One region of the Xanthobacter versatilis genome, then DNA from elsewhere that is predicted to be linked to it. Evidence: predicted binding sites of a transcription regulator. Region 1 holds the regulator's gene; each other region holds the start of a gene.
What was found. The regulator LexA, encoded in region 1, represses DNA repair genes until DNA is damaged. The targets are predictions, from matches to a motif close to TGTTCNNNNTGTGTTCNG.
Positions count from the first base shown of each region.

Region 1 (2,198 bases):
CCGATGCCCAGACGGTGGCCGTGCGCGGGCCCGACGGGCGGCTCTCGGTGCTCGGCGCGCGCAGCCAGCGGCTGGTGGTGGAGCAGTGGATGACGCGGGAGGGTGACATGCGAAAGGCGGGTGCCGAAGGGCTTGCCGCGCTGTTCACCTGCGATCCCCTCGGCTGCACCGCTCCCTTGCCGGGCGGCGGCACCATCGCCGTATCGCGGCGGGCGGAAAGCCTGGAGGCAGACTGCCTGGAATCGCGCATCGTCGTCACACGGGATGTGCCGCCCCGGCGCTGCCCGGCCCAGGTGGTGACGCCTGAAACGCTGCAGCGCACCGGCACTTTGGCCTATCACTTCCGTAAGGGAATAAGCAGCGAGGGGGCAAGCGGCGGGAACTGGCAGATCGAGCCGACCCGCAAGCCCAACGTCCAGCGCCCCTGGATGCCGCCCCTGCCACCTGAGCCCGCCCCGCAGCGCCCGGCGACGGACGATCCGGAAGCCGACGCCGCATCGGAGTGAAGCGGCCAAAAGCATCGACGGCTCAAAAAGCTGGGGTGAGAAGCGTCGCTCCAGAGGAGCCGGTCCCGTTGAGCATGGTGACCGCCACGCCCCTCACCCCGTCGCGGCCTCCCCACCGGGGAGGAAGCGAAAATCAATAGCGGCGCATGAGGCCGATGAGGCGGCCCTGGATGCGCACCCGGTCGGGCCCGAAGATGCGTGTCTCGTAGGCGGGATTGGCGGCTTCGAGGGCGATGGAGGCGCCCTTCTTGCGCAGGCGCTTCAGCGTGGCTTCCTCGTCGTCCACGAGCGCCACGATGATGTCGCCGGTGTCCGCCGTATCGCACTTGCGGATGAGAACCGTGTCACCGTCGAGGATGCCGGCCTCGATCATGCTGTCGCCGCGCACCTCCAGGGCGAAATGCTCGCCGCTGCCCAGCATCTCAGGCGGAATGTTGAGGGTGTGGCTGCGGGTCTGGATGGCGGAGATGGGCGAGCCCGCCGCAATCCGGCCCATAACCGGAACGGTGACCACCTGGCCTGCGCCTTCGTCATCATCCGCAGCCGGACGCACCTTGCCGAGGCTGCCTTCGATCACCGAGGGAGAGAAGCCGCGACTGGCGGAGCGGGGCGTGGCGAGGCCGGGGGCGACGCTGTCCGGCAGGCGCACCACCTCGAGGGCGCGCGCCCGGTTGGGCAGCCGGCGGATGAAACCGCGCTCCTCCAGTGCCGTGATCAGGCGATGGATGCCGGACTTGGACCGCAGGTCCAGCGCCTCCTTCATCTCGTCGAAGGAGGGGGGCACGCCGGTCTCCTTCAGCCGCTCATGAATGAAGCGAAGCAGGTCATATTGCTTGCGCGTCAGCATCTCTCGCCCCCTGCTGGCGCCAGCCTGTGCGCCGCGAAACAAATCATGAACGGTTTCTATCTGTTCCTTTTGTGTTCCGCAAGGGGTGAAGGCAGGGTTAAGACCGCTCAATCATCGAAGGGAATGATCTCGCAAGGGTCTCCGGCCGTGGCGGCAGGCGCGAAGGGCGGGCGGATGAGCAGGCAGTCGGCGGCGGCCAGAACGCTCAGCATGGCGCTGTCCTGGGAGGCGCAAGGCGTCACATGCACCGTTCCGTCGGGGTGGCGGTCCATGCGGGCGCGCATGAAATCACGGCGCACGTCGTTGGCCGGGATGTCCACCGCGAGGCGCGCCGGCGCCGTCAGGGGACCAGGCATGGCGTCGCCCTGAAGCGCGCGCAGCAACGGCACCAGAAATACCATGGCGCAGACGTGGGACGAGACCGGATTGCCCGGCAGGCCGAGCACCCGCACGCCGTCCTTGCCACCGAACATCAGCGGCTTGCCCGGGCGCAGGGCGATCTTGTGCACGAACAGCTCCACCCCCTCGGCGCGCAGCGCCGGCGCCATCAGATCATGGTCGCCCACCGAGGCGCCACCGGAGGAGATGACGAGATCGAAGTCGCCCGAAAGCGCCTGCGCCACCACGGCACGGATGGCGGCAAGGTCATCCCGCACCAGCCCGAGGTCCGTCACCTCCGCGCCGGCGCGGCGGGCGAGGGTGGCGAGGCCGAAGGCGTTGGAAACGACGATCTCGCTGTCCTGACCGGTGCCGGTGCCGGGCAGCACCAGTTCGTCGCCAGTCTGCAGCACCGCCACGCGCGGGCGCCGCGCCACCGGCAGGACCGCATGATCCATAGCGGCGGC
Region 1 covers NZ_JBAFVB010000002.1:199,754-201,951, reverse strand. Annotated here, with positions in the region: gene V5F66_RS04585 (ComEC/Rec2 family competence protein) at 1-506, shown strand, start outside; gene lexA (transcriptional repressor LexA) at 640-1,353, opposite strand; gene V5F66_RS04575 (molybdopterin molybdotransferase MoeA) at 1,461-2,198, opposite strand, start outside.

Region 2 (2,198 bases), on a different contig from region 1:
TGGGCATCTCCATGGGGCTCTTCAATCGAACAGGCTGAGCTGCACGCCGGCCGGCTTGGGGCGGCGGAAATGGGCGGTGGTCAGCTTCAGCCCGCGCCCGGCGAGGCCGAGCCGCCGTGCCGCGATCTCGAAGCGGCGGCCCACGGTCCAGGCATAGGGGCCGTCTCCCCGCATCCGCTTTCCGAAGGCGGAGTCATAGTCCTTTCCGCCGTGCATCTGGCGGATCAGGCCGAGCACGTGCCGCGCCTTGTCCGGGAAGTGGGTCACCAGCCATTCGCGGAACAGGTCGGCGATCTCCAGCGGCAGGCGCAGCATGACATAGCCCGCCTCGCTGGCGCCGGCGGCCTTGGCGGCATCGAGGATGCGCTCCACCTCCATGTCGTTGAGCGCCGGAATGAGCGGGGCGGTGAGCACCGCAGTGGGAATGCCCGCATCGGCGAGGCGGCGGATGGTGCCGAGCCGCACATGGGGGCTCGCCGCCCGCGGCTCCATGGTGCGGGCCAGATGCGGATCGAGGGTGGTGATGGAGATGGCCACCTTGACGAGGCCCTTCTCGGCCATGGGGGCGAGGATGTCGATGTCGCGCGCCACCAGTCCCGACTTGGTGACGATGCCCACCGGATGGCCGAACTCGGCGAGCACCTCAAGCAGGCGGCGGGTGACCTCGTAGCGCTTTTCGATGGGCTGGTAGGGATCGGTGTTGGTGCCCATGGCGATGACGCGGGGCTGGTAGGAAGCCTGGGACAGCTCCCGCGCCAGCAGTTCCGGTGCGTCCGGCTTCACGAACAGCTTGGTCTCGAAATCGAGGCCCGCCGACAGGCCGTGATAGGCGTGGGTCGGCCGGGCGAAGCAATAGACGCAGCCGTGCTCGCAGCCCCGATAGGCGTTGATGGAGCGATCGAAGGCGACATCCGGCGACTGGTTGCGGGTGATGACCGTGCGTGCGCGCTCTTCCATCACCTGCGTGCGCAGGGGCGGCAGGTCCTCCAGGCTCTGCCAGCCGTCGTCGAACAGGATGCGGGCGGCCGGCTCGAAGCGGCCGGCGGCGTTGGAGACCGCGCCCCGTCCGCGCCGGCGCTCCCCGTCCACCACGCTCCCGACCTCTCCGTCGAGAGCTGGGGGGACCACGGGGGGCGGTGCGGCCTTTTCCTGCGCGAGGCGCCCGAGGATGCGATTGGCGCGCGGCTCGTTCACCGAGAGGGCCGCCGCCTTGGCCTTGGGTCCCGCAGCCTTGGGTCCCGCGGTCTTGGGGCCGGCCGGCCGTGGGCCGCGTGCGGCACGCGCCGCGGCGACGGTGGTGCCGGCAGGATCGAGGAGGGAATCGCGCTCACGGCTCATGGGAAAAAAGGTAGCACCCGAACCGGAACGAAACAAGAACATTAACGCGCCGGAGCGGCCTTTCCCATTGCGTTCAGGCGGTTGCCGGATGATTCCAATGACTCAGCGGTTTGGATTTGGCATACTGTACACCACAACCCGGTTGCCAGACATTCGCATCTCCGCTAAAGCGCTAATTGAGGCCTTAAAAGGGGGAAAAGATGGCTGAACACGCCACGACCGAATACGCCATTGCGGACGGTAACGACTACGCCGAGCACGAAGGCACCTATGTGCTGTTCACCGCCCTGACCAAATGGGGCGCGATCGCTGTCGCCGTCCTCCTCACCCTCATGTGGATCTTCCTCCTCTGACCCCCTGACGGGTTGGAGCACCGGAGACATCTCTGATGAAAATCGCTGTCCCCGCCGAGGTTGATCTCGGCGAGCCGCGGGTCGCTGCGACCCCGGATACGGTGAAGCGTCTGGTCGCGCTCGGCGCCAGCGTGGCGGTCGAGACGGGCGCGGGCCTCAAGTCGGGCATTCTGGATGCCGACTTCGAAGCCGCCGGCGCCACCATCGCGCCCACCGCCGCCGATGCCCTGTACGGCGCTGAAGTGGTACTGAAGGTTCGCCGTCCGACGGAAGCTGAACTTTCGTCGTACAAGCCCGGCGCGCTGCTGCTGGCCATCGTCGATCCCTATGGCAACGACGAGGCCCTGGCCACGCTGGCGCGCTACAACGTCAACGCCTTCGCCATGGAGCTGATGCCCCGCATCACCCGCGCGCAGGTGATGGACGTGCTGTCCTCGCAGGCGAACCTCGCCGGCTATCGCGCCGTCATCGACGCCGCGGCCGAATTCAATCGCGCCCTGCCGCAGA
Region 2 covers NZ_JBAFVB010000005.1:307,431-309,628, reverse strand. Annotated here, with positions in the region: gene V5F66_RS12815 (VOC family protein) at 1-1, opposite strand, end outside; gene V5F66_RS12810 (PA0069 family radical SAM protein) at 22-1,338, opposite strand; gene V5F66_RS12805 (aa3-type cytochrome c oxidase subunit IV) at 1,539-1,691, shown strand; gene V5F66_RS12800 (Re/Si-specific NAD(P)(+) transhydrogenase subunit alpha) at 1,727-2,198, shown strand, end outside.
Region 2: a site for LexA is predicted at 1,362-1,379, ahead of V5F66_RS12810 (PA0069 family radical SAM protein). Genes of this name have one in related genera too.

Region 3 (2,198 bases), on a different contig from region 1:
TCAGCGCGCCGTCCTCAATGGAACCGGCCACCGATGCGATCATGGAAACATCGAGCATCTCGGCGGGGGACAGGGACGGCAGGATGGAGGGGAGCCGCTGGGCCAGCATGGATTTTCCTGCGCCCGGCGGCCCAATGAACAGAAGGTTGTGCCCGCCGGCGGCGGCGACCTCCAGGGCGCGCTTGGCGGTCTCCTGTCCTTTTACATCCTTCAGGTCGAGCATGGCTTCCACCTGCGCCTTCATCCTGGGTTCGGGCCGGCCCATCACCTGCCGGCCGGTCATGTGGTTGGCGAGCTGGATGAGGGACTGTGGCGCCAGGATCTCCATGTCGGGGCTGGCCCAGGCCGCTTCCGCGCCGCACGCGGCGGGGCAGATCAGCCCGTGACCGCGCGCGTTTGCGCCGATGGCTGCCGGAAGCACACCGGCCACCGCGGCGATGGCCCCGTCGAGGGCCAGCTCGCCCACCACGGTAAAGCCGCCGAGCGCATCGGACGGAATGGCGCCAATGGCAGCCATGAGGCCGAGCGCGATGGGCAGATCGTAGTGGGAGCCTTCTTTCGGCAGGTCCGCCGGCGCGAGGTTGACGGTGATGCGCCGCGCGGGAAGGGCGAGGCCCGAGGCGATGAGCGCCGCGCGCACGCGTTCGCGCGCCTCCGAAACCGCCTTGTCGGGCAAGCCGACGATGGTGAAGGCCGGTAGGCCCGCCGCGACATGCACCTGCACGTCTACGGGGCGCGCGTCTACCCCCTCGAATGCGACTGTCGCTACCCGCTGGATCACCGCGCCCACCCCGCTCGACTGCCTGCATCCCAAGGTAGCGGAGGATTGCCGTAGCGACAAGAACGAAAGCGGAACAATTTTGCTTGCCACGTCCGTAGTCGCGGCTATTCTGGCTCGGCTTGAGCGAACAGGGGCGCAAGATGACGGACGCTTCAGGGGGCGGAATGCGTAGCCATGAGGCGCATGTGGCCGACATGTTCGGGCCTCAGGCGGCGGCCTATGTGGCGAGCGCAGTCCATGCGCGCGGCGCCGACCTTGAAGCCCTGTCGGCGATAGTCGCGGAGCTGCGGCCGGCGCGGCTGCTTGATCTCGGGTGCGGCGGCGGGCATGTGAGTTTTGCTGCGGCGCCGTTCGTGGCGGAGGTCGTCGCCTACGATCTTTCCGATGACATGCTGGGCGCCGTCGCCGCCGAGGCGGAGCGGCGCGCCTTTGACAATATCACGACGCAGCAGGGCGTGGCCGAGCGCCTGCCATTCGCCGATGCCAGCTTCGATTTCATCGCCACGCGCTTCAGCGCCCACCACTGGCGGGATGTCCCCGCCGCGATGGGGGAGGCGCGGCGGGTGTTAACGGTGGACGGGCGTGCCATGGTGATGGATGTGATCGCCCCCGACTGGCCGGTGGCGGACAGTTTCCTTCAAACCATCGAGGTGCTGCGCGATCCCTCCCATGGCCGCGACTACCGCGAGGCGGAATGGGTGGAGCATGCGGAGGGCGCCGGTTTCCGGGTCATGCGAACCGCGCGGCGACGCCTGCGCCTCGAATTCAGCGCCTGGGTCGAGCGGATCCGCACGCCCGAGCTACATGTGGCGGCCATAAGGTCCCTGGTCGCCGGAGCGAGCCGGGATGTGGCCGAGCATTTCGAGATCGAGGCGGATGGCTCCTTCACCCTGGACACGCTGACGCTGGAACTGGAGCCGGCCTGAGCGGGTGCCGGCGTTCTCTTCGCCAATGCATGTCGCCTTGCCGAGGGGTGGACGGGACCGTTTTTCGGACGACGGCCTATTTCTTCTCCAGCATAAGCCGGCCCTGCTTCTTGATGAGGTCCTGTGCCTTGCGGGCCAGAAGGTCGAGGAGGAAGGGCAGTTCGACGGACAATTGGACGGCCTCGTCCGTCACGTCGAGAGTGCCGCTCGCGGTCTGGCCGAGGGCCGCGATATGGAAGTCCAGATGCTCCCCGGTCCAGACTTCCTGGAGGATGGTGATGTGTCGGCCGAAGCGCGAGCGCACGGTGGTGAGCCCCACCTGGAGGCGCCGTGTCGCCTCCGCCTTGCCGAGGCGGTGCGGAATGGAAGCGGTGAATGGCTGGCCCATGTACCCGTCTCCTGTGCCTGTCTCCCGGCTGGAGGGGGCCGGGGGTGACATCCTCCGGCCAGGTGTTTTTTTGGCGTCGTCGATGAAACCGTCCCCGGCGCGT
Region 3 covers NZ_JBAFVB010000007.1:133,500-135,697, forward strand. Annotated here, with positions in the region: gene V5F66_RS15040 (YifB family Mg chelatase-like AAA ATPase) at 1-781, opposite strand, end outside; gene V5F66_RS15045 (class I SAM-dependent methyltransferase) at 946-1,707, shown strand; gene V5F66_RS15050 (polyhydroxyalkanoic acid system family protein) at 1,784-2,095, opposite strand.
Region 3: a site for LexA is predicted at 840-857, ahead of V5F66_RS15040 (YifB family Mg chelatase-like AAA ATPase). Genes of this name have one in related genera too.

Region 4 (2,198 bases), 330 kb from region 1:
GTGCCGGCGAGGATCTTCTCGGCGATGAGGCCCGCATTCTGGCGGATCGCCGCCTCGATGCGGCCGGCAATCTCCTGATTCTGCTTCAGGAAGGTCTTGGCGTTCTCGCGGCCCTGGCCGAGGCGCTGGCTGTCGTGGGAGAACCAGGCGCCGGACTTCTCCACCACGCCGGCCTTGACCCCGAGATCCAGCAGCTCGCCGGTCTTGGAAATCCCCTCGCCGTACATGATGTCGAATTCCACCTGCTTGAAGGGCGGCGCCAGCTTGTTCTTCACCACCTTCACGCGGGTCTGGTTGCCCACCACCTCGTCGCGCTCCTTGATCATGCCGATACGGCGGATGTCGAGCCGCACCGAGGCGTAGAACTTGAGCGCATTGCCGCCGGTGGTGGTCTCCGGCGAGCCGTACATGACGCCGATCTTCATCCGGATCTGGTTGATGAAGATGACCATGGTGTTGGACTTGGAGATGGAGGCCGTGAGCTTGCGCAGCGCCTGGCTCATGAGGCGCGCCTGCATGCCGGGCTGGCTGTCGCCCATCTCGCCATCCAGTTCGGCGCGCGGGGTGAGCGCGGCCACCGAATCAACCACCAGCACGTCGATGGCGCCCGAGCGCACCAGCGTGTCGGCGATTTCCAGCGCCTGCTCGCCCGCGTCGGGCTGGGAGATGAGCAGGTCGTCGAGATTGACGCCCAGCTTGCGCGCATAGATGGGGTCGAGCGCGTGCTCGGCATCGATGAAGGCGCAGGTGCCGCCCCGCTTCTGCGCTTCCGCGACCGTGTGCAGCGCCAGGGTGGTCTTGCCGGAGGATTCCGGCCCGAAGATCTCCACGACGCGGCCCTTGGGCAGGCCGCCGATGCCGATGGCGATGTCGAGCCCGAGCGAGCCGGTGGGAACGCTCTCGATTTCCAAGGCTTTGCCGCCCTTGCCGAGCCGCATGATCGAGCCCTTGCCGAAGTGCCGCTCGATCTGGGAGAGAGCGGCATCCAGCGCCTTGGTCTTATCCATGGAAGAACCTTCGACGAGTCTGAGTGTCGACTGAGTCATCGCCGCGCTCCGGTGCTGGTGCAAGGGGAAATGAGAACACTGCACATGTACATGTTTTGTTCTCAGTTCGCAATATGTTCTCATCTGGGCCGTCCAGACATTTCCCCGCTCCGGCCGCCAGAGCCCTTTTTGACAGCACGGCCCTAAAAGCACGTCCGTCATCCCGCCTCCCCGCTTGACACCCCGGAATCATCGTTAATAATCAGATTGTCGGACAAACAGAATAACGACGCCCGGAGAGGCGCCGGACGCGTCCGCCGGGAGGAAAAGCATGGCTGTAAAGGGTTTTTGCGCGGGCCTCATCGGCGCCGCGCTGCTGGCGGCCGCCGGCACGGCGCTGGCTGAGGTGCCGGCGCGGGGCATCAAGGTGGGCGTGCTCACCGACCTCAGCGGCGTCTACACCGACCTCGTGGGGCAAGGCTCCATCGAGGCCGCGAAGATGGCGCTGGAGGATTTCGGCGGCTCCATCGACGGCAAGCCCATCACCATCGTCTCCGCCGACGGGCAGAACAAGGCGGACGTGGGCGCCTCCATCGCCCGGCGCTGGATCGACGAAGACAATGTGGACGTGATCGTGGACGTGCCCAACACCGCCATCGCCCTCGCGGTGCAGGAGATCACCCGCGCCAAGAACAAGGTGCTGCTGAACACCGGCGCCGGCTCCACGGTCTTCACCAACAAGGCCTGCTCGCCCACCTCGTTCCACTGGGTCTATGATTCCTACGCCATGGCCAACGGCACCGCTCGCTCGGTGGTCGCCGAGGGCGGCGACAGCTGGTACTTCCTGACGGCGGACTACACCTTCGGCCAGTCGCTGGAGCGCGACGCCTCCGAGGTCGTCCGCGCCAACGGGGGCAAGGTGCTCGGCTCGGTGCGCCATCCGCTGGGCAGCTCGGATTTCTCGTCCTTCCTGCTGCAGGCGCAGGCCTCCGGTGCCAAGGTGATCGCATTCGCCAATGGCGGGGCGGACCTCATCAATTCCATCAAGCAGGCCCATGAATTCGGCATCGGCGGCGACAAGCAGCGCCTCGCCGCCATGGTCATCTTCATCACCGACATCCACGCTCTCGGCCTCACCCAGGCGCAGGGCCTGCTGCTGACCTCCGGCTTCTACTGGGACATGGATGCGCAGAACCGCGCCTGGTCGGAGCG
Region 4 covers NZ_JBAFVB010000002.1:533,492-535,689, forward strand. Annotated here, with positions in the region: gene recA (recombinase RecA) at 1-1,046, opposite strand, end outside; gene V5F66_RS06115 (ABC transporter substrate-binding protein) at 1,318-2,198, shown strand, end outside.
Region 4: a site for LexA is predicted at 1,111-1,128, ahead of recA (recombinase RecA). Genes of this name have one in related genera too.